2 regions of the Cryobacterium sp. AP23 genome follow, and region 1 is predicted to be linked to the other one. Evidence: predicted binding sites of a transcription regulator. Region 1 holds the regulator's gene; the other holds the start of a gene.
The links. Region 1 encodes LexA, which represses DNA repair genes until DNA is damaged. Its sites were predicted from a motif close to TCGAACANNTGTTCGA; they were not measured.
Positions count from the first base shown of each region.

Region 2: a site for LexA is predicted at 7,491-7,506, ahead of ACU5E9_RS19215 (DUF222 domain-containing protein). Genes of this name have one in related genera too.

Region 1 covers NZ_CM133415.1:4,198,740-4,210,223, forward strand. The annotation lists gene dapF (diaminopimelate epimerase) at 1-344, shown strand, start outside; gene ACU5E9_RS19740 (vanadium-dependent haloperoxidase) at 553-1,830, shown strand; gene ACU5E9_RS19745 (class I SAM-dependent methyltransferase) at 1,891-2,517, opposite strand; gene hflX (GTPase HflX) at 2,559-4,103, shown strand; gene ACU5E9_RS19755 (methylenetetrahydrofolate reductase) at 4,469-5,527, shown strand; gene metE (5-methyltetrahydropteroyltriglutamate--homocysteine S-methyltransferase) at 5,527-7,857, shown strand; gene lexA (transcriptional repressor LexA) at 7,943-8,644, opposite strand; gene ACU5E9_RS19770 (LysM peptidoglycan-binding domain-containing protein) at 8,926-9,330, shown strand; gene ACU5E9_RS19775 (histidinol-phosphate transaminase) at 9,392-10,477, shown strand; gene hisB (imidazoleglycerol-phosphate dehydratase HisB) at 10,487-11,104, shown strand; gene hisH (imidazole glycerol phosphate synthase subunit HisH) at 11,101-11,484, shown strand, end outside.
Region 2 covers NZ_CM133415.1:4,074,244-4,085,727, reverse strand. The annotation lists gene ACU5E9_RS19240 (6-phosphofructokinase) at 1-299, opposite strand, end outside; gene ACU5E9_RS19235 (DEAD/DEAH box helicase) at 430-2,604, opposite strand; gene ACU5E9_RS19230 (DUF6804 family protein) at 2,816-3,154, opposite strand; gene ACU5E9_RS19225 (DUF2207 domain-containing protein) at 3,154-5,055, opposite strand; gene ACU5E9_RS19220 (GDSL-type esterase/lipase family protein) at 5,106-5,663, opposite strand; gene ACU5E9_RS19215 (DUF222 domain-containing protein) at 5,843-7,438, opposite strand; gene ACU5E9_RS19210 (SDR family oxidoreductase) at 7,561-9,174, opposite strand; gene ACU5E9_RS19205 (TOMM precursor leader peptide-binding protein) at 9,285-10,199, shown strand; gene ACU5E9_RS19200 (ATP-dependent helicase) at 10,090-11,484, opposite strand, start outside.

The DNA of each region.
Region 1 (11,484 bases):
GCGCCGACCTCACCTTCATCCCGCAGCTCGACCCTGAGCCCGCCGACGGCGCCAACGTGGAGTTCGTGCTGCCGCACGACCCGCTGGTCGTGGACGGGGTCGGCCGGATCCGCATGCGCGTGCACGAACGCGGCAGCGGCGAGACCCTCTCCTGCGGCACCGGCGCTGTCGCCGCGGCCCTGGCCACCCGACACTGGGCCGGCAAGGGCGCCCCGAACCAGTGGCGCATCGAGGTCCCCGGCGGCGTCCTGGGCGTGCGGATGTTCCCCACCGAGGACGGCGAGCACGTCTCCCTGTCCGGCCCCGCCGACCTCGTCTTCGACGGCACCCTGAAACTCGCCTAACCGACTCGCGACCCGTGACCTGAGCCCCGAAAACATCGAGTTTTCGGGGCTTACCTCACGGCCCGCGGGCTTCGCGAGCCTTGCCGGGCGTCCCGTGCGAGTACATAATCGCACCCAGCAGTGCTTGTTCTGAAGCCTGCCTCGGACGCGACCGAGCGCACTCACCCAGTGCAAGCCATCCACTCACTCACCCTGTTGGAGGCTTCTCATGTCGAAGAACAGGCTCACAAGGTTCGGGCTGGCGGTCGTGGCGACCGTCGGCCTGCTGGCCCCCACACTTGCAAGCACCGCGGCTGTTGCCGACCGCCACCCCGACGCCGACCCCGCAGTGATCACGAAATGGAACGAGATCGCCGAGCGCACCATCTTCACCGAGAACCAGACTCCGGTGCCGTCATCCACCCTGTACTTCGGATTCGTGTCCATCGCGATGTACGACGCCGTCGTCGCGATCGAGGGCGGGTACGAGCCGTACCTCGAGCAGCGCCGCGCCCAGCGGCACGCGTCGTCGGAGGTCGCGGCGGCCACGGCTGCCTTTACCGTCCTCAACCATTACTTCCCGAACTCCGCAGACGAGCTGCGCGCCTCCTACCTCACAACCTTCGAGGGGGTGCGCAAAGGCGCCGGGTACGTGCACGGCATCCGGGTCGGACACCGGGCCGCGGCGGCGATGATCGCCGACCGGCAGGACGACGGCATCGGTGTCGCCAAGCCCTTCACCCAGGAACCCGCCCCCGGGGTGTGGCGACCGACACCGCCGTCGAACGCCGAGTTCGCGGTGCCCTGGCTCGGATTCGTCGAGCCGCTCACCTACGATTCGCCGGCCGACTTCCCTCTTCCCGGACCGCCGGCGATGACCAGCGACACGTACGCGCAGGAATTCGCGGAAGTGCGGGACTACGGCGAGAGCGAAGGATCCTCCCGCACCCCGGAGCAGACCGCGACAGCGTTGTTCTACAACTTCAACATTGTTAGCCAGCTGCAAGCCGGCCTGCGCGACGAGGTGACGCGGCGTGGGGACGACATCGTCGAGAGCGCCCGCGCGTTCGCGCTGATGGACACGTCGCTGGCCGACACCCTGATCGCCTGCTGGAACTCGAAGTACGAGTACGGCTTCTGGCGCCCGATCACCGCGATCGAACTGGCCGACACAGACGGCAACCCGGCGACAGAGGCGGAACCCGGCTGGATCCCGCTCGCGCCGGTAACCCCGCCGTATCCGGACTACGTCAGCGGTCACGCCTGCAACGTCGGGGCGGCGTCGAACACGTTGAGCTACCTGTTCGGCGCGGAGACCCTCGACCTGAACCTCGTCGGAGGCACCGTCACCCGGCACTACGACAGTGCTGCGCAGCTGGACCAGGACACCATGGACGCCAGGATCTGGCTGGGGCTGCACTTCCGTTCGGCGATGACCGACGGCAACGAACTCGGGCACCGGGTGTCGGACTGGGTGATCGAGAACTACTTCCAGCCCGTCCACTGATGTTCGGTTCGGACACGAGCCGAGCGGACAGACCCGACCGCGCCGGAGCTGAGGAGAAGATCAGGTGGGTTTGTGCGCCTGCAGGATGCGGAAACCCTTGTCGGTCGCATAGCGGGAGACCTCGAGGGCGCCGGGCCGGCCGGCGCCGGGGAACTCCTCGGCGAGCCAACGGTGCAGCGAATCCGAGCCGAGGTTCCGCTGCACGACGAGCCAGGCATCCGTGCCCGGCTGCAGGCGCGGCAGCCAGTGCTCGAGCATCGAGTGCAGCTCGGCCTTGCCCACCCGGATGGGCGGATTCGACCAGATACCGGCGAAGGACACCGTCGCGGGAACATCGGCGGGCAGCACGGCGTTGATGTTGGTGAGCCCGAGGTTGGCTGCGTTCATGCGCACCAGGTCGAGGGCTCGTTCATTGACATCCACTGCCCAGACGGTGGCGGTCGGGTCGGCGAGGGCCAGGTGCAGGCTGATCGGGCCCCAGCCGCAGCCGAGGTCGAGAACATCCCCGCCGCCGGAGGGCAGCGGGGCTTCACGCATCAGCACCTTGGTGCCGGTGTCGATGTGTTCGGGGGAGAAGATCGCGTTCGCGGTCGTGACCTCGCGGATAGCACCGGCGATCTTCACGGTGATCTGCCGCAATTTCAGGTCGCTGCCCGGAGCCGACGAGAAATAGTGTTCGGAAGCCATACAACGAACTTATCGAAAGAAGAGGAACTAGAGTTAAAGCAATGACTGATTCAACCGCTCCACACGACGACGATGACGATGTAGTTGCGCGCGTGCTGGCCAGCGCCGAGAGCCGTTCGTCCGGCTACTCCCTCTTCGCCAGCGGATCGGCGCAAGCCCTGCAGGCCCGCCCGGCCGACGGCGGCTTCGACGGCGGCGACCACGACGGCGAACAGACCGAACGTGAAGACCGCAACGCCCTGCGCCGCGTCGGTGGACTCTCCACCGAACTGCAGGACGTCACCGAGGTCGAATACCGCCAGCTGCGCCTCGAGAACGTGGTGCTGATCGGGGTGTACTCCGCCCGCAGCCTGCTCGATGCCGAGAACTCCATGCGTGAACTCGCGGCCCTGGCCGAGACCGCCGGTGCCACCGTGCTCGACGGCCTGCTGCAGCGCCGCGCCACCCCCGACCCGAGCACCTACCTCGGCAAGGGCAAGGCCCTCGAACTGGCGTCCATCGTGGCGGCGCTCGGCGCCGACACCGTGATCGCCGACTCCGAACTGGCGCCCAGCCAGCGCCGTGCCCTGGAAGACGTGGTCAAGGTGAAGGTCATCGACCGCACCGCCGTGATCCTCGACATCTTCAGCCAGCACGCCAAGAGCCGGGAGGGCAAGGCGCAGGTCGAACTCGCCCAGCTCGCCTACCTGCTTCCCCGCCTGCGCGGCTGGGGTGACTCGATGTCCCGCCAGGCCGGTGGCCAGGTCGGTGGCGCCGGAGCCGGTATGGGATCCCGCGGACCCGGTGAGACGAAGATCGAACTCGACCGTCGCCGCATCCACACCCGGATGTCCCGGCTCAAGAAGCAGATGATCGAGATGAAGCCGGCCCGCGAGGCCAAGCGAGCCAACCGCAAGCGCAACGCGGTGCCGTCCGTGGCCATCGTCGGCTACACCAACGCCGGCAAGTCCAGCCTGCTGAACCGCATCACCAAGGCCGGCGTGCTGGTAGAGAACTCCCTCTTCGCGACCCTGGACGCCACCGTGCGCAAGTCCAGCACCGCGGATGGCCGGCTGTACACCTTCACCGACACCGTCGGCTTCGTGCGCAACCTGCCGCACCAGCTGGTGGAGGCCTTCCGCTCCACCCTCGAAGAGGTCGCCGACTCGGACGTCATCATCCACGTCGTCGACGCCTCCCACCCCGACCCGGCCAGCCAGCTGGCCACGGTTCGTGAGGTCATCGGCGAGGTCGGTGCCAGCGACATCCCGGAACTGGTCGTCTTCAACAAGAGCGACCTGGTCAGCGACGACGACCGGCTCGTGCTGCGGGGACTGTCCCCGCACGCGATCTTCGTGTCGGCCCGCTCCGGCGAGGGCATCGGCGCGGTCCTCGCCGCCGTCGAGACCATGCTGCCCAAGCCCGAGATCCGGCTTGACCTGCTGATTCCCTACGACCGCGGTGATCTCATCCCGATCCTGCACGGCCAGGGCAAGGTGCTTGCGCTCGACTACGCCGAGACCGGCACCCTCGTCACCGCGCTCGTTTCCCCCGGTATCGAAGCCCAGTTCACCCCGTTCGTGGTGGCCCCGGCGATCACCGCCTGACCCGTTCCACGCCGCTGGGCGGCACCCGCATCCGTCACCGGAGCGGGTGCCGCCCTTCGTTGTTCATGACTGGCCCAGTTTTGCTAGTGCGGGCACCCTCCGGACTAGCGAAAATGGGCCAGTCATTGTTGGAGAGGGGTGGATCCGCGACGGGTTTCGCCGCCGGAGGTAATATTCGGCCGTGCGACTGTGCCCCGGGATTGACCGGGGCTAGAGTCGTCTCAATCGTTGCCGGAACGCTCACCCTCCCGGCATGGAGCGACAGCCGAGCCCGGCATCCGCCCGCGAGGAGCTGCCTGGTTTGCCTGGCGGTCCGCGGCCGCCAGGCCGTTTTCTGTTGCAGTACCCATGCCGAATGAGGAACCATGACAGCGACCCCAGCACCGCCACCCGCGGATCCCGCCTGTCGGTACGGCACCCCGTTCTCGTTCGAGCTCTACCCGCCCAAAACGGGTGCCGCCGCGACCGCGCTGCACTCCACGATCGATACCCTGGCCGCCGCCGGACCGACGTTCATCTCGGTGACCTACGGAGCCAGCGGCTCCTCCCGCACCTCATCCCTGGACGTGCTGCGCTACATCCGCCAGGCCACCACGGTGGACCCGATGGCGCACCTCACCTGCGTCGGCTCCTCGCATGCGGAGGCGAGCAGCCTGATCCGCGAGTTCCTCGACGCCGGTGTGCGCAGCTTCCTCGCCCTCCGCGGCGACCCGCCGGCGGGCCTGACCGAGAATGACGCCTTCCTCGGCGACCTGCACTCCGCCGGTGAGCTGGTGCAGCTGATCCACCGGGTGCAGGCCGAACGGGTGCCGTACCAGGAGACCCCGATCCCCGGCCTGCCGCGCGCGCGCGCGGTGAAGACCGAACGCGAGCACGTGCGGATCGCCGTGGCCGCGTTCCCGAACGGCCACCCGCGTTCCCGCTCCACCGCGCAGGACATCGACACCTTGCTGGCCAAACAGGCCGCCGGCGCGAACCTGGCCATCACCCAGCTCTTCTTCCACGCCGACCACTACCTCAGCTTCATCCAGCGGGCCCGGGACGCCGGGGTGGAATTCCCGATCCTCCCCGGCATCATGCCCGTCACCAGCCCCGGCCGGCTGCGCCGCATCCTGGAACTGTCCGGTGAGGAGCTGCCCAGCGACCTCGCCATTCAGCTCGAGATCGAGCCGACGGCGGAGGGTCAGCGCGAGATCGGCATCGCCCACGCCGCCGCCCTCGCCGAGAAGCTCATCGCCGGCGGCGCTCCCGGCCTCCACCTCTACGCCTTCAACCAGCACGATACCGTGCTCGCCGTGCTCGACCGCGCCGGCGCCCTCGCCCCGGCAGAATCGGCCGTGTCCCGCTTCCCGTCCCCGATTCATCCCTCGACCAGTACCGCCAGTGTCAGCGCCGGTACTCCCTCCACGAAGGAGTCCTACTGATGACCACCACCGGCCCCGCCTTCCCCACCTTCCCCACCGGAACGATCCTCGGCTACCCCCGGATCGGGCGCCGCCGCGAGCTGAAGAAGGCCGTCGAGGCCTTCTGGGCGGGCACGATCACCGCCGCCGAACTCGAATCGGCCGCTGCCGCACTTCGCCGTGCCACCCGCGAACGCCTCGCGAGCCTCGGCCTGGGCCGCACCGACTCCTCGATTCCGGAGAGCTTCTCCTTCTACGACCAGGTGCTGGACGCCCAGGTCGCCGTAGGCGCCATCCCGGCCCGCTTCCAGGACCTCGTCGACGCCGACGGACACCTCGACCTGGCGGGCTACTTCACCCTGGCGCGCGGCGCCGGCGAGAACCTGCCCTTGGAGATGACCAAGTGGTTCGACTCCAACTACCACTACCTCGTGCCCGAAATCGGCCCGGAGACCAACTTCCACCTCGCCAGTGACCGCATTGTGCGGGAGTTCGAAGAGGCCCTCGCGGATGGCTTCCTCACCCGCCCGGTCCTCGTCGGCCCGGTCACCCTCCTGCTCCTGGCCAAGCCGAGCGAAGACGCGCCGGCCGGCTTCCACCCGCTCGACCGCCTCGCCGACCTCCTCCCGGTCTACGGGACCCTGATCGAACGCCTCGCCGCTGCGGGCGCCCAGTGGGTGCAGCTGGACGAGCCCGGCCTGGTCAGCGAGAGCATCGACATCCCCCGCGACCGGGCCCTCGCCGCCCTCGCCCAGGCTTACGGTGCCCTCGGCGGACTGGCCGCCCGGCCCGCGCTGTTCGTGGCCGCGCCCTACGGCAGCCTGGACGATGCCCTTCCCGTGCTGGCCGCCACCGCGGTCGAGGCCATCGGCCTGGACCTCGTGCGCGGCACCGTGCCCGCCGCCGTCCCCGGGCTGGCCGACGTCACCCTCGTCGCCGGCGTCATCGACGGGCACAACATCTGGCGCGGTGACCTCGCCGCCGCCTTCGACACCCTCGGCCGGCTCGGAGCCCTGAGCGAGCACATCGCGGTCTCCAGCTCCACCTCACTGCAGCACCTGCCGCACGACGTTGAGGACGAAACCAAGCTGGCCGCCGAGCTCGCCGGCTGGCTGGCCTTCGCCGACCAGAAGATCGGCCAGGTCGCCACCCTCGCCCGCGGGCTCACCGACGGCAAGGACGCTATCCAGGCCGAGCTGGACGCGGCCACCGCGTTGCTGGCCGAGCGCCGCGTCTCGCCCGGCGTGCGCGACGGTGCCGTGCGCGACCGACTCGCCACCCTCACGCCGGCCGACTACAGCCGCGGCGACTACGAGACCCGGCTCGCCGCCCAGTCAGCGGCACTGGACCTACCGCCGCTGCCGACGACCACCATCGGCTCGTTCCCGCAAACCGGTGACATCCGCCGGGCCCGCGCCCGCCTCGTCTCCGGCGAACTCGCCCCCGACGACTACCGCGACCTGATGCGCGCCGAGATCAGCCGCGTCGTGCAGCTGCAGGAAGACCTCGGCCTCGACGTGCTGGTGCACGGCGAACCCGAGCGCAACGACATGGTGCAGTACTTCGCCGAGAACCTCGACGGCTTCGCCGTCACCGAGAATGGCTGGGTGCAGTCCTACGGAAGCCGGTGCACCCGCCCGTCGATCCTCTGGGGCGACGTCTCACGGCCGGCGCCGATCACCGTGGAGTGGTCCAGCTACACCCAGACCCTCACCGCCAAGCCGGTCAAGGGCATGCTCACCGGACCGGTCACCATCCTCGCCTGGTCGTTCGTGCGCGATGACCAGCCGCTGGGGGAGACCGCCCGCCAGGTGGCCCTGGCGCTGCGCGACGAGATCGCCGACCTCGAGGCCGCCGGCATCCAGGTGGTGCAGGTTGACGAACCGGCCCTGCGCGAGTTGCTGCCGCTGAAGAAGAAGGACCACGCCGACTACCTGAACTGGTCGGTCGGCTCGTTCCGGCTCGCCACCGCCGGCGTCGCCGACGAGACCCAGATCCATACCCACCTCTGCTATTCCGAGTTCGGGGTCGTGATCGACGCGATCCGCAACCTGGACGCCGACGTCACAAGCATCGAGGCCGCCCGGTCGAAGATGGAGGTCGTGCAGGACATCCAGACCAGCGGGTTCGACCACGGCATCGGCCCGGGCGTCTACGACATCCACTCCCCACGGGTACCGGGCGTGGCGGAGATCACCGAACTGCTCGAGCGGGCACTCGAGTCGATTCCGGCCCGGCAGGTGTGGGTCAACCCCGACTGCGGCCTGAAGACCCGCGGGTACGCCGAGACCGTCGATTCACTGCGCAACATCGTCGACGCCACCCGGGCGGTGCGGGCGACGCTGGGCTAAGCCTCCCCGGCTCGGAAGCGCCGCTGAACGACAACAGGCCCGGTCCCCTCACGGGACCGGGCCTGTTCGTGGTTCAGGAGGCGTCTCAGACCGAGCGCAGCACCGCGACGACCTTGCCGAGCACCTCGGCGTAGTCGCCCAGGATCGGCTCGAAGTTGGTGTTGCGGGGGAGCAGCCAGGTGTGGCCGTCGCGCTGCCGCAGCACCTTCACGGTGGCCTCGCCGTCGAGCATGGCCGCGACGATCTCGCCGTTCTCCGCGGTCTTCTGCTGACGGATGACGACCCAGTCGCCGTCGCAGATGGCCGCGTCGATCATCGAGTCACCGACGACCTTGAGCATGAACAGTTCACCCTTGCCCACGAGCTGGCGGGGGAGCGGGAAGATCTCGTCGATCTGCTGGTCCGCCATGATCGGGATACCGGCGGCGATCCGGCCGACGAGCGGCACCATCGCCGCGTCGCCCACCTGAATGCCGGACTGGTAGTCGTCGGCAGCGCCCGGCGTGACGTCCTCACCGGACTGCGGCAGCTCGATGAGCACCTCGAGCGCGCGCGGCCGGTTCGGGTCGCGGCGCAGGTAGCCGCTCAACTCGAGCTGGTGCAGCTGATGGGTCACGCTCGACAGCGAGGACAGGCCGACGGCGTCGCCGATCTCCCGCATGCTCGGCGGATACCCGCGGTCGCGCACCGAGCGCTGGATAACGTCCATGATGGCGCGTTGTTTATCGCTCAGGCTCTTGCGGCGCCGCGTGGTGCCCTTGTCCCGAGGTGTGCTCTCCTGTGCCACGTTGTCGCTCCTCCTGGTTGGGTCTGAATGGTGCTTCCGACGATCTGCGTGACGCGTCAGAAGTGAATGTCGGTGGTGTCTGTTTGAGTACTGCTACCCGATCGAAACTGTAGCCAAACTGACAGCGATTACTAGACATGCATTCGAGTGTGTTGCGAAATTTCTTTTCATATTATCCGGAAACAGGGTTGATTGTTCGAACACTCGAAGATATATTCGGAACATAGATTCGCATCCGGCCCTCCCGGCCGAGGGCCGGATGCGTTACCAGGAGGTCTGACATGAGCGCAGCATATGCAGTGAAGCCCGGCACGATCGCCGACCGATCGGCTCGTTCCACCGGCCACGCCACGGCCACCGCCGCCACCGCGCCGCGAACGCACCTGCGGCTCACCCGCCGCGGACGCGTCGTGCTGACCACCCTCGCCGCCCTGCCCCTGGTCCTGGGGTCCATCGCCGTCGCCGTCAACGGCGGCGTCGCCGCGGCGGAGGGCACCGCGAACGTGGGCGCCGCCGCCTTCGAATACATCACCGTCGACGCCGGGCAGTCCCTCTGGGATCTGGCCCAGTCGATCGCACCCAAGCAGGACCCGCGTGACGTGATCGCCGACATCGTGAACCTCAACCAGCTGGCGTCCGAGTCCGTGCAGCCCGGCCAGCGTCTCGCCCTTCCCGCCGGCTACTGAGCCTCCCGGCAGAACTCCTGCCGACAGGGAGGCGGGGCGCCGCGCAACTAAGCTTGTTCGGGTGACCAGCCTCGACGACCTGCCCCTGCGTGCCAACCTCCGCGGAAAGATCCCCTACGGTGCACCGCAGCTGCACGTGCCGGTGGCGTTGAACGTCAACGAGAACACCCACCCGATCCCGCCGGCCGTCGCCGCCGACATCGCCCAGGCCCTCGCCGACGCGATCCTCACCGTGAACCGGTACCCCGACCGCGAGTTCACCCCGCTGCGTGACGCCCTCGCCGGTTACCTCGGCCACGGCCTCACCCGGGACAACATCTGGGCCGCGAACGGCTCCAACGAGGTGCTGCAGCAGGTGCTGCAGGCCTTCGGCGGTCCGGGCCGTTCCCTGCTCGGCTACGCGCCGACCTACTCGATGTACTCGATCCTCGCCTCCGGAACCGACACCGACTGGATCCCCGGCGGCCGCGACGCCGACTACGAGCTCTCGCCGGAGACGGCCGTGCGCTGGGTGAACGAGACGACCCCCGACATCGTCTTCCTCTGCTCCCCGAACAACCCCACCGGCACACCGCTGTCACTGGAGACCATCGCTGCCGTCTACGACGCCACCCCCGGCATCGTCGTCGTCGACGAGGCCTATGCCGAATTCGCCCCGGTCGGCACCGAGAGCGCCCTCAGCCTCCTCGCGGGCCGCCCGCGCCTGCTGGTGTCACGCACCATGAGTAAGGCCTTCGCGTTCGCGGGAGTACGGGTGGGCTACCTGGCCGCCGATGCGGCCGTCACGGATGCGCTCCGGCTGGTGCGGCTGCCCTACCACCTCTCCGCCCTCACCCAGGCGGCCGCCGTCGCCGCGCTCGCGCACACGGGCGAAATGCTCGCCATGGTGGACGACATCCGCGTGCAGCGCGACCGGATCGTGACGGAACTGACGGCACTCGGCTTCCGCCCGTTGCGCAGCGGCAGCAACTTCGTGTTGTTCGGGGGCGTGGCCGATCCGCGCGCGGTCTTCGAAGCCCTGCTCGCAGAAGGCATCCTGATCCGCGACATGGGCATCCCCGGCCACCTGCGCGTTTCGGCCGGCACCGAGGCCGAGACCAGCGCCTTCCTCGACGCCATCGCACGGCTTCGTCCGTCAGCCGAATAAACTAACGCCATGAGCAACGTCACGCCTTCGCCTCGCCGTGCCCACCTGCAGCGCGAAACGAGCGAATCGAGCATCGACCTCTCCATCGACCTGGACGGCACCGGGGTGAGCGACATCCACACCACCGTGCCGTTCTACGACCACCTGCTCACCGCGTTCGCGAAGCACTCCCTGACCGACCTCACCGTGCACGCCAAGGGCGACATCGAAATCGACGTACACCACACCGTCGAAGACATCGGCATCGTGCTCGGCCAGGCGATCAAGCAGGCCCTCGGTGACAAGTCCGGCATCTCCCGCTACGGCGACGCCCTCGTGCCGCTGGACGAAGCGCTCGTGCAGGCCGTCGTCGACATCTCCGGCCGGCCCTACCTCGTACACACCGGCGAACCGGCCGGCTTCGAATTCCACCTCATCGGCGGCCACTTCACCGGGTCGATGGTGCGGCACGTCTTCGAGGCCATCGCCTTCAACGCCGCCCTCACCGTGCACGTCACCGTCGTCGGCGGCCGCGACCCGCACCACATCGCCGAGGCCGAATTCAAGGCCTTCGCCCGCGCGTTCCGCCAGGCCAAGGCGTACGACGCCCTCGTGAGCGGCATCCCGTCCACCAAGGGCGCGCTATGACCAAGGTGGTCGTGCTCGACTACGGCACCGGAAACGTGCACTCCGCCGTCAAGGCGCTGGAGCTGGCCGGCGCGGACGTCACCCTCACCGGTGACCGCAAGCTCGCGCTCGAGGCCGACGGACTCCTCGTGCCCGGCGTCGGCGCGTTCAGCGCGGTGATGGCCGCCCTGAACGAGGCCCACGGCGGTGACATCATCGACAAGCGTCTCTCCGGCGGGCGCCCGGTGATGGGCATCTGCGTGGGCATGCAGGTCATGTTCGAGCACGGCGTCGAACGCGGCACCGACACCGAGGGACTCGGCGAATGGCCCGGCACGGTGACCGCGCTGCCCGCCCCGGTGTTGCCGCACATGGGCTGGAACACCGTCACGCCCGACCCG
Region 2 (11,484 bases), 120 kb from region 1:
GCGATGATCGCGTCGATGCCCTCGGCATCCATGGTCTTCTGGATGTTCTCGGGTCCGGCGTTCTCGCCCTCGAACGGGTTGGTGCGGGAGCTGCCGAGGATGGTGCCACCCTGGCGGGAGAGGCCACGAACGCTGTGCCGGTCGAGTTTCATGAACTCGCCCTGCACCAACCCCCGCCAGCCGTTGCGGATGCCCACGAATTCGGAGTCGTAGGCGCGGCCGCCCTTGAGGACAGCACCCCGAATCACTGCGTTGAGGCCTGGGCAGTCTCCACCGCTGGTCAGGATACCGATCTTCATTTTCTGGCTACTCCTTTAGTGCATGCATGTTGTGGTGCGGCAGTCGCCCGTCCCATCATGGGGGCGAGTGAGTACCTGGATCAAGTCAACACCGACGGCGCTGCTCTCAGTAGGGACTTCCGGCCCGGTGTTACAGCTCTCCGTCGAGCGCCTGCGTGAGCACGAAGGCCAACGCGCTGGCTTGCACGGAGTCGGCTGGGGAGACATCCTCGTCGGCACCGTCGAGCGCACGGGCCGCGAGGCCCTGCTTGCTGCCGATGAGTTCGGCGATGCGCGCGTCGATGGTGTGCGCGGCGATGATCCGCCACGCCGTCACCGGTTCGGACTGGCCGATGCGGTGCACCCGGTCGATGGCCTGCGTCTGCTCCGCCGCGGTCCAGCTGAGTTCGGCGAGCACCACGTTGGATGCGGCCTGCAGGTTCACGCCGACGCCGGCGGCGGTGAGCGAACACACCACAACGGCGACCTCGGGGTCGGTGTTGAAGGAGTCGATCGCCGCCTGGCGGGCCAGGGCGCTCTGGTCGCCGCGCAGCGACACCGTGCGGAGGCCGCGCTTGGCGAAGATCTCCTCCGCGGCATCCATCACGTCGATGTGCTTGGCGAAGAACACCACCTTGCCCACCGAGTGCGCGAGCTGGGCTGCGTAGTCGGCGGCGAGCCCGGCCTTGGCCTGGCCGATCTTCCGCACCATGGTGAACACGTTCTCGCCGGTGCTGGTGCCCTTGGACTCCTCGAGGTCGGCGTGCGCGACGGCGCGGATGTACGCGGTGCGTTCGTCGTCGGTGAGGACAGGGGCCTTGACTCCGGGGTGGCGGGCGGCGACGAGGGCGTTGTAACGCTTGACCAGGCGGGCGCCGAGTTCGCGTTCGGCCTTCTGGATCGACCGGCCGAGTTCACTGTCGAGCTCCACCGGGAGGTCGGCGATGCGCTTGGCGGGCAGGTCGGCGGCGACGTCGACCTTGCGGCGGCGCACGATGCCCATGTCGATGACGGCGGAGCGGGCGGCGGTGTAGAAACCGGCGTCCGCGGGGGTGAGCCCGGTTTCCTCCAGCCGCTGCATGAGCTTGGCCGTGGGTTTGTCGCCGTCTATCCAGCCGAGGAACTGCCAGATGGCCCGGAAGTCGTCGACGTCGTTGATCAGCGGCGTGCCGGTCAGCGCCATCAGCAGTGGGTTGTTGCCCGGTGTGCGGCGACGGATCTGGTCCGCGAGGCTGAGCACGTGCTTGGAGCGCTGCGACTGCAGGTTCTTGATGAAGTGCGCCTCGTCGACGACCATGCCTTTGAAACCGAGGGTGCCGAGCCAGGCGAGGTGGCGGTCGAGCACGTCGTAGTTGACCACGACGACGTCGGCGAACGCGTCGAGGGTGTCGCCGTCACCGTGGATGACGGTGGCGCGGCGGTGCGGCGTCCATAGTTCTACCTCGCGTACCCAGTTCATCTTCACGACGTTGGGCACGATCGCCAGCAGCGGGTAGGCGCCGGCGACGGAGGCGGCGAGCAGGCTCTGCGCGGTCTTGCCGAGGCCGGGCTCGTCGGCGAGCAGGTAGCTGCGATGGCCGAGGCGGGCGCTCTCGATGAAGCGCGCCTGGTGCCGCATGAGCTCCATGCCGCGCGGGGAGAACCGGTCGACGTTCGGGGCCTCGGGCAGGTCCATGCTGGCGGCCTGGCCGCCGGAGCCGTATTCGAATGCCTTGAAGAGCGGGCCGAGCAGTTCCCAGTTGGCGAGCCTGCGGGCGGAGGACACCGGGGCGGCCTTGACGGCGCTGAAGTCGGGGGCGAGGAACGGGTTGGCGAGCTGGCGGGCCCGCACGGACTGCGGGATGACCTGGTTCTGCGGCACCTCGGGCTTGGCCTCGGGTTCGCGGGTGATGATGAGCTCATCGGGGCTGAGTTCGGCGCCGGATTCCAGCAGCCAGTCGCGGCGGAAGCGCTGCGCGACGGTGGAGACACCGGCATCCGGTTCGAGGAGGGTGATCAGGCTGGTGTCCCTTGCGGCGGTCTTCGCGAGGATCTGCGCGATGCCGTCGAGGCGTTTGAGCAACTCGGCCCGGTTCGCGTCGGTGAGTTCGCCGTCGGCCTTCACCCGGGCGCGTTCCTCGCGCATCAGCAGCGCGATGACCTGGTACTTCGTGCGGTTGGTCGGACCGAGCTTGGCTCCGCTCTGCGCCTTCGCCTCGACCTCGCGCACCTTGCGGGCGAGGATCGGGATGATGGGGGCGTCGTCGTCGCGGGAACGCGGACGTTGACGGGTACGACCGCTGCCGGCGCCGGCGCGGCCCGCTCCGTTGGGGCGGGTGTAGGCCATTTTTCTCCACTTCACACCAGCGCGTACAAACATGCGCGCTCGTCGTGTTGCGCATCCGCAGGATGCCTTTGCGATCGATACGCCGAACCCCAGAATCGAGCAACGCGACGCCGCAACGCTCAGGCACAGGTGCGCTGATCCTTGCAGGGCCACGGTCGAGACACTGACCGGGTTCTCCAGACGTGCCTTCAGTCTATGCCCGTGCCCGGATTCAGCGGTGCATCGGCACCGGGACCTTTGTTCGGACGCCGATGACGATGAACAGCAGCGCGGCGATGAACTGGGCGGACACCCAGCCCTGGCCGTGTAGTTCGATGACCACGATCGGGTTCCACAGCACCGCGATCGGCACCAGGCCGATGAGCCACCACCAGGCCTTCGCCTGGATGACGAAGACGCAGATGATCAGGGCCAGGATGCTCACCACGTAGCGGATGATGACGAAACTGTCCACGTCGAGCAGCGCCAGTCCGGCCAGCAGCGCGATCGCGCCGAGCAGGCCGGGCGCGAGTGCCGACCGGGTGTAGGTGGGTTCTGCCGGGGTGCCCATCAGACGCCCCCTCCCCCGCCGCCGCCGCCTCCGCCGCCGACGGAACCACCGCCGCCTGAGCCCGAACTGGACGAGCTCGCCGCACTGCCGGACCACGCCGACGAGGTGGTGGTGGCGAAGGCGGCCACCCCGGTGGCGAAGTACGCGGCGGAGAACGGCGCGTTGCCGACGTACCAGTCGGGCTGCTCGCGGGTGCCGTCGTAGTAATCACCGAGGACCTTCGACCACTGCTTCTCCTCGCCGGTGAGCACGGCGTACGGCAGCAGCCGTTCATAGAGTTTGAGCACCTGGACGGGGGCGGTCCCGGCCGGTGCGGCGTCGTCCGGCCGGTAGGGCGTGCGCAGGGCGCCCTGGGGGCTCTGCAGCACGCGGAGCCGGTCGGCTTCGGCCAGCGAAATGTACACGATGACGCCTTTCAGGTAGTCGCGGAGTTCGGCGCCGCGAGCGGTGAGCGGGCGCACCTCGACGGTGACTGCAAGCGTAACAATGGCGGCGACCAGTCCCACCGCGAGGGTAAGCGCCGGCCAGGCGCCGGCGACCTCGGTCGCGAACGACATGATGCTCGCCACGAGCGCGAGGATGCCGGTGACGATGGCCGCGGCGATGAGCCAGCGGCGCAAGGCGCCACCCTTGTGCTCGCGGAGGCCGTCGGTGAGCATCCGCTTGCGGGCCGTACTGCGGATCTTCTGTAGCGCGGTGCCCAGCTTGGTGCTCTTCTTCTTGAGGTCGCGGACCGCACCGATCTTCCGGCCGGCGGGGAACAGGGCGGTCAGCACGGCCGTCTCGGTGGCGTCGAGGCCGTCCCGGCTGCGCAGTTCGAGCAGGTAGTGGTTGGTGCCGTCGCCCTCGAGCACCCGCACGTTGCCGCGCACGGCGAACTGCAGGAACTGGGCGGTGAGGGCCCGACTGCCGGCGCGGGCACCGAGGACGTCGCCGGCCTGCAGCAGGTTCGCCCCCGCCGGCGGCAGGTATTCGGGGATGATGGTGGGCCGGCCCGGGGCGCTACGCCACCGGGTGACCCGGGCGATCACGCCGACGACGGCAGCGGCCACCGCGGCCAGTGCCGCGAGCAGGGCGATGGTGGGGAACGGGTTGGCGGTGAACGAGTCGTCCCGGGGCACGAAGGTTCCGTCGGAGAAGCCCACGGCGAGGGCGAGTCCCTCGTGGGGGCCGAGGTCGCGCGCGGTGGCCTCGATCAGCCACTCGTCGCCGGCGGCGGCGCTGGTCAGCGCGTCGCACTCGGCACCGGACGCCGAACTGCCCTGGTAACACGCCGACTGGCCGGTGAGCGCCGGCACCAGGCTGGCTGGCACGTGCACGGTTGCCGAGACGGTGCCGAACGGCTGGGCCCATCCGGTGCCGTTCACCTCCCAGTAGAACTCCTGGTCCGCCGCGTCGTCGGGGAAGAGGATGACGTGGCGCTGGCTGTAGCTGATGACGTAGGTCTGGTCGCCGTGCACGAAACCGTCGGCGGCGATGGTGACGCTGAGGTACTCGGCATCCGAGTCGTCGGAGATGGTCTCGGTCTCGTAGTCCCGGGCGGCGCCGTTCTCGTCGGTGACCGACTCGATGGTGAGACTGGTGGGCTGGCCGCGGTAGTGGGTGGGGATGTTGCGGCGGATGCCGTGGTTCTGGTCGGCCTGGGGGAACTGGGCGATGAGGGTCTCGGTGGTGGCCAGGGTGGAGTGGCCGTCGTCGTCGCGGCCGAGCGTGTAGTCGGCGTGCATGGACGGGAAACTGAAATCATCGACGTCGGCAGGCAGGCTTTGCGCGGCGATCCGCTCCGGAGCAGGGGCCGAGATCGTCTGGGCCGTCGCCCCGGATGCTGCGAACCCGAGGAGTCCGGTGAGCGTCAGCGCGCCCACCGTCAGGCTGGTGAAAAACCGGAGGGGTCTGCGCATGCCTTCATGCTAGCCACCCGCGACCGGTGACCCGGTCACGCGGGTTGGGTTCAGGCGGGTTGGGTACTGACGGGCAGAGCGAGCGGATGCTGCAAGGCGTCGACCAGTGCCGGGCGCAGCTCAGCGAGCCACACGTCGTAGCCGGCTTCGGTGAGACGCAAGCCGTCGGTCGACCACTCTGCGCTGAGCCGGCCGTGAGCGTCGGCCAGTACCGGCCAGAGATCGAGGTACCTGGCCTTCACCGTCGGGGCGAACTGGCGCAGGTGGCGGTTGACCGACCGGATCACCGGCGTGAAGTCTTCTTCCCGCGGCGGCACGGACTGGATGAGCAACCGCGCGCTGGGAAGCTGCTTGCGAAGGTTGCAGAGGATGGTTTCGATGTTGCGCACGATGTACTCGTCCGAACGATGCCAGCCGACGTCGTTGGTGCCCACCTGCAGCACGACCGCGTCAGGAGCCGCCTCCACGACGTCGTCGAGCCGGGCGATCACTTCGTCTGTCGTGTCACCGCTCACCCCGAGGTTGTGAACTTCGAACTCTTGCAGTCGTTCTTGCCAGCGGGCGGCCGCGCTGAGGCCATCACCTACAAACACCACAACTTCAGACATGCTGCCTCCCGCGCTTGCCTTCCATAATGCGTCAGCGGGTGGAGCTTGGCTAGAGTCCAAGCTGGCAACCTACCGTCAGACCGCCACGCGGTGCGGTCGGAGTCCCATCGGCACAACGCTTGCTTCTCCCTCATGTCAATCCTCGCCCCGACCCGGGCCCAACCAGCGTGTCGCGCGGCTTAGTGCTGGTCGTGCTTTTCGAGGGCGACGGGGCTCTTGCTGCGGAGCCGGATGAGCGTCTGGCCGGGATCGACCGCGGCTGGAGGCCGGAGCCAGTAGGTGCCGTGGTGTTCGAAGATCTGCCAGCCCTGGTTGTGTAACAGCAGGTGGTGCGGGCTGCAGAGCAGGATTCCCAGGCGGATGTCGGTGCTGCCGTGGTCGCGAAGCCACTGGTCGAGGTGGTGCACCTCGGTGCGGGAGGGCGGTTTGTCGCAGTCACCCCACATGCAGCCGCCGTCGCGGGCCGCCAGGGCGATGCGTTGGGCCTGGCTGAAGATGCGTTCTTCCCGCCCGAGGTTCAACGGTTGCCCGTCGGCGTCGAAGGTGACCTTGACGGTGCCGGAGGTGCAGATGATCCGGTCGATGGTCTCCTGGGAGACCGGGGCCGGGTTGCCTTCGAGAAAACCGTGGCCGGTGCCGTCCGGGATCGCGACCAAGGCCTCGGTCGGGTCCGCTGCCGGAGCCTTCGGGGTGGCCGTGGTCAGGATCCGCACAGCGGGGGTGCGGCCGCCGAGCATCCGGTCGGGGTTGACGCTGCTGCCGGCTTTGAGCAGGTCGAGGAACCCGTCGGCGGTGAGCTGGTCGGTGCTGCGCGGGTCGTCCTGCACTGCTTTGGCCCAGGCTGCCCGGTCCGGGTCGACGAACCGGACGCCGCCGCGACGGGGACCGGTCAGGCTGTCGTAGAGGTCCAGAATGTACTGGCCTTGCTCCGGCGGGAACAGCCCGTGGAGGTGGACCTGCCCGGTGTCGATTTTCCAGACCTTGAGGTAGCGGTCGTCCCAGGCCTTCTTCTCCCGCACCGCGATGCCCGCCTCGTCGAGGCTGTCGCGCATCCGGCGGGAGCGCTTGAGCAGCTCATCCACGGTCATCCGGGTGGCCTCGATCAGCAGGGTGTGCACGGCGTCGGCGAGCTTCTCCGCGGTGACGACGGTGTCGATATCGCCCAGGCCGGTACGGATCGCATGCGCGGCCGCGACCGACAGCTCGCCGGAGGCCACGGCGCGCGAGATAGGCGCGTACCAGGGCTGTGCAACTGGCTCCGGCGGTGACGCCAGGTCGTCGAACAGGCCGGGTGGCGTGTCCAGCCCGTCCGCGCCGTCGCTTCCATCGGCTTCGTCACGCAACCGCCGCGCCGCGTCGGCCGCTTCTTCTGCGGCCCGAGCGTCAGCCGCTTCGGTGTCGGCGAGCATCCGGCCCACGTCCACGAGCTTCCGGGCGTCCTGACGGGTGGAGCCGGTCAAGTCCTGGATCAGGTCAGCCGGGTTGAGAAAGCCTTGCTGCTGGGCCAGGCCCTGCTGACCCAGCTCGGGCCGGGACCGGTGCTGGAGCGTTTTCGCCATCCAGGTCTGCCGGGTTTCGACCAGCTGCCGCAGCCGGGCCAGGTCCTTCTGGCCGGCGAGCAGTTCGGCATCGGAGAGGGTGTCGTAGTCGGTGCTGCAGGCCCCCAAATGTTCCACCGCTTCGACCGCGGCGACCAGTGAATCAGCGGGCACAACCACCCCCGACACGGCGTCTAGCGCCGTGCCGGGGGTGAATGTGTCTGCGATGGTGGACATGTACTGAGAATAGCTCAGTATCGCAGATCTGTCTGGTCAAATCTAAACTGTGGAGAACTTTTTTTCGACGTATTTTGGGCGCGTCAGCGCCGCGCGTGCCAGGGACACGACCGGGTCACGGGTTAGCTGTGAGAGGCCTCGGATGCAGCGTGGGTGCCCGCTGTTATGACCGATGTGCCGGCTGTAACGTCACCGGAGGGTGCGTCGACGGCTTCAGCATCCGCGACAGTGAAGTCAACGGCCTCGGTGTCAACGGCGGCCGCCTCGGATTCCGCCGCGGCGGTGATGCGGTTGGCCATACCGGTGAAGATCACCCCGTGGAAGGGCAGGATCGAGAACCAGTACAGCCGGCCGCCGAGGCCGCGCGGGAAGAACACCGCGCGCTGCCGGTACACCGACCCGCCGTCCTCCGTGGGCTCCGCCCGCATCTCCAGCCAGGCCCGGCCGGGCACACGCATCTCGGCGCGCAACCGCAGGAAGCTGCCGCGGTCGATCCGTTCGACGCGCCAGAAGTCCAGCACATCGCCGGTCTGCAGGCGGTCGGGATGCCGGCGTCCGCGACGCAGGCCCACTCCCCCGACGACCTTGTCCATCCAGCCGCGCACGGCCCAGGCCAGCGGGAATGAGTACCAGCCGTTTTCGCCGCCGATGCTTTCGATCACACGCCACAGGTCGGCCGGCTTGGCCGAGGTGCGCTTCTCCTTGAGGTCGGTGTAGACGAGGTGGCCGGCCCAGTCCGGGTCGCTGGGCAGCGGGTTGCTCGACGCGCCCTCGGTCGACGCGTTCTGCCAGCTGGTCTCGACGTCACCGTCGCGCATCCGACCGAGCGCCAGGCGCACGGCCCGGCGATACGTGGTCAGGCCCCCCTCCGGCGGAGGGATCACGGCGTCGATGTCGTGCTCGTGCACGACGCAGTCGTACTGCAGCGACGCGATGATCGGCACCGCGAGGCTGCGCGGGATGGGCGTGACCAGGTTGACCCACTGCGACGCCAGCCACGGGGTGAGCACCGGCAGCGGGGCGATGGGCCGCTGGTGCAGCCCCGCCTCGACGGCGTATCCGTTCATCATCTGGCCGTACCGCAGCACATCGGGGCCGCCGATGTCGAAGGTTCGGTTGACGTCGGCCGGCACCTCGGCGGCGGCCTGCAGGTAGTAGAGCACGTCGCGCACGGCGATGGGCTGGATGAAGTTGCGCACCCAGCGGGGTGCGGGCATGTACGGCAGCACGTCGGTGAGGTGGCGGATCATCTCGAACGAGGTGGACCCGGAGCCGATCACGACGCCGGCCTGGAATGCAACGGTGGGCACCCCGGAGTCCAGCAGGATGCGGCCCACCTCGGCCCGTGAACGCAGGTGCGGAGACAGCGTGGGCGTGTCGGGGTGCAGCCCGCCGAGGTACACGATGCGGGACACCCCCGCCGCGGCCGCCGCGGCGGCCACGTTCCGGGCGGCCGTGCGCTCGGTCTCCTCGAAGTCGCCCTTGGCACCCATCGAATGCACGAGGTAGTAGAACACGTCGATGTCCGCACTGGCGGCGGCGACGGACGCCCGGTCGGAGAGGTCGCCCTGGACGATCTCCACCTCGCCGGCCCACGGCACATCGAGCAGTTTCTGCGGGGAACGCACCAGCACTCGCACCTGGTGCCCGGCCTCGAGGAGCTTGGGTACCAGTCGCCCGCCGATGTAGCCGGTGGCGCCGGTGACCAGGATGCGGAGGGCTGTCGTCTCTGTCATTGCGTCAGCCTAGGGCGAGAGTCTGGGCTGGACCTGCAGATTCTCCCGCGGCCACCGCCGCCTGTGGACGGATCCGACGGCGCGGGGCGGTCCTGGGGGAAAATCGCCGCATGGTTCTCCGACTCGACCCGCGGTATCCGCTCGTCTGGCGCACCCCCGACACGATCCAGCTCGGCATCGACCGGCCGCTGGCGATCGTGCCCGGCGTCACGGCGCCGCTCGAGACCGTCGTCGCCGCGCTGCGGGTAGGGGTGCCGAGATCCGGCGCGCTCATGCTCGGCCGGCAGGCCGGGGCGACGGATGCGGCGACCGCCGCCCTGCTGCGGGCCCTGGCCCCTGCGCTGGTCGACCTCGCTCCCCGGCCGGAGCCGCCCGGAATCGACACCGGGTCCGGCACCGCCACCCGACCCGGCGGCGCACCGCCACCGCGACCCGGCCCCGGCGCCCACCCGTCGGTGTGCGTCGACGGGGTTGGGCCGACGGCCGATCGTATCCGGGACCTGCTGGCCGAGTTGGGCATCCGGGTCGTGGCCACCGGCACCCCGGCGCCCGGCCCCGACCTCGCCGTGATCCTGGATCACTTCGTGCTCGCCCCCGAGCGACACGGCCGGTGGTTGCGGCGCGATGTGCCGCATCTGCCGGTGGTGTTCAGCGACGCCGAGGTGCGGATCGGGCCGCTCGTGGAGCCCGGTGCCGGCCCGTGCCTGACCTGCCTGGAGTTGGAGCGGGTCGATGACGACCCGGCCTGGCCCGCGATCGCCTGCCAGTTGTTGCACCGCACCGCACCGACGGAGACGACCCGGCTGGGCATCGAGGCCGCCACCACGGTCGCCGGCATGGTGCACGACCGGGTGTTCGCGGCGTCGAACCAGTTCGCGGCCGCATCCCTCGCGATCGACGCCGCGACGCTGACGGTCAGGCGCCGCGCGCACCGGCCGCACGAGCGGTGCGGATGCCGATTTCTGCCAGAAAACGTGATCGTTCTCGCGGGGAACGCTGCTGGGTACCGGCCGCTGACCAGCTGAGCGACAGGCGTTTGCGGGCCCGGGTGACCCCGACGTAGAGCAGCCGGCGTTCTTCGTCGACCTGCTCGAAGGTGCCGGCGTAGCTGATCGGCACCAGGCCCTCGGAGAGGCCCACCACGAACACGGCGTCCCATTCCAGCCCCTTGGCCGAGTGCAGGGTGGCGAGGGTCACTGCGGCGACGGTGGGTTCGTGCTGGCCGGCCTGGCGTTCCATCAGCTCGTCGGTGAACTGCCGGAACGTGGTGCCGGGAGCGGCCTGGTCGACCAGTCCCATGATCGCGTTCAGCGCCTCCCAGCGGTCCCGCACGGCGCCGCGGGTCTCCGGGGCGGTCTGGCTCCAGCCGAGCCCGCGCAACACGTCGCTGACCGACTTGAACAGCGGCTCCCCCATGATCGACACGGATGCCGCGCGCAGCGACATCACCGCCTGCTTCACCTCCGGCAGGTCGAAGAACCGCTTCGACCCGCGGATCTGGAAGCTCACGCCGACATCCCCCAGCGCCGTCTCGAGCAACGCGGCCTGCACGTTGACCCGGTAGAGCACGGCGATGTTCTCCGGCGCCATGCCGGATTCGATCAGCTCGAAGATGCTCTGGGCGACGCCGCGGGCCTCGGCCATGTCGTTCGGATAGTCGCGCACCATCGGTTCCGTGCCGGACTCGGCGACAGCGGCGTGCAGCGATAACGCACCGGGGCGGCCGCGCATCAGCTGGTTCGCGGTGGCGACGATGGCCGCGGTGGAGCGGTAGTTCTGCTCCAGGCGCACCACTGTGGCGTCCTCGTAGTGCTTGGGGAAGTCGAGCAGGTAGTCGCTGCGGGCGCCCGCGAAGGAGTAGATGGTCTGGCTGGCGTCGCCGACCACGCACAGGTCGCGCCGGTCGCCGAGCCACAGCTTGAGCAGGTCGTACTGCAGCGGGGAGACGTCCTGGAACTCGTCCACGACGAAGAACCGGTACTGCTCGCGCACCTGCAGCGCCACGGAGGGTTCCGCCTCGATCATGCCGGCCATGGCCAGCAGCACGTCTTCGAAGTCGATCTGCTTGCGGTCGTCCTTGAGCCGCTCGTAACCGGCCTGCATGTCCAGGGTCTGGTTGATGTCGAGCCGGCCGGGCAGGGTGCGGCCTGCGGTCGCGTACTGCTCGAGGCTGAGGCCGCTGGTCTTCCGCCACTCGATCTCGCCGGCCAGGTCGCGCAGGGTGGCGGTGTCGAGCTTCAGCTTCAGCTGCTCGGCGGCGTGGCCGAGCAGCCGGCCCTTGCCCTCGAGGATGCGCGGCGCCTGGCCGCC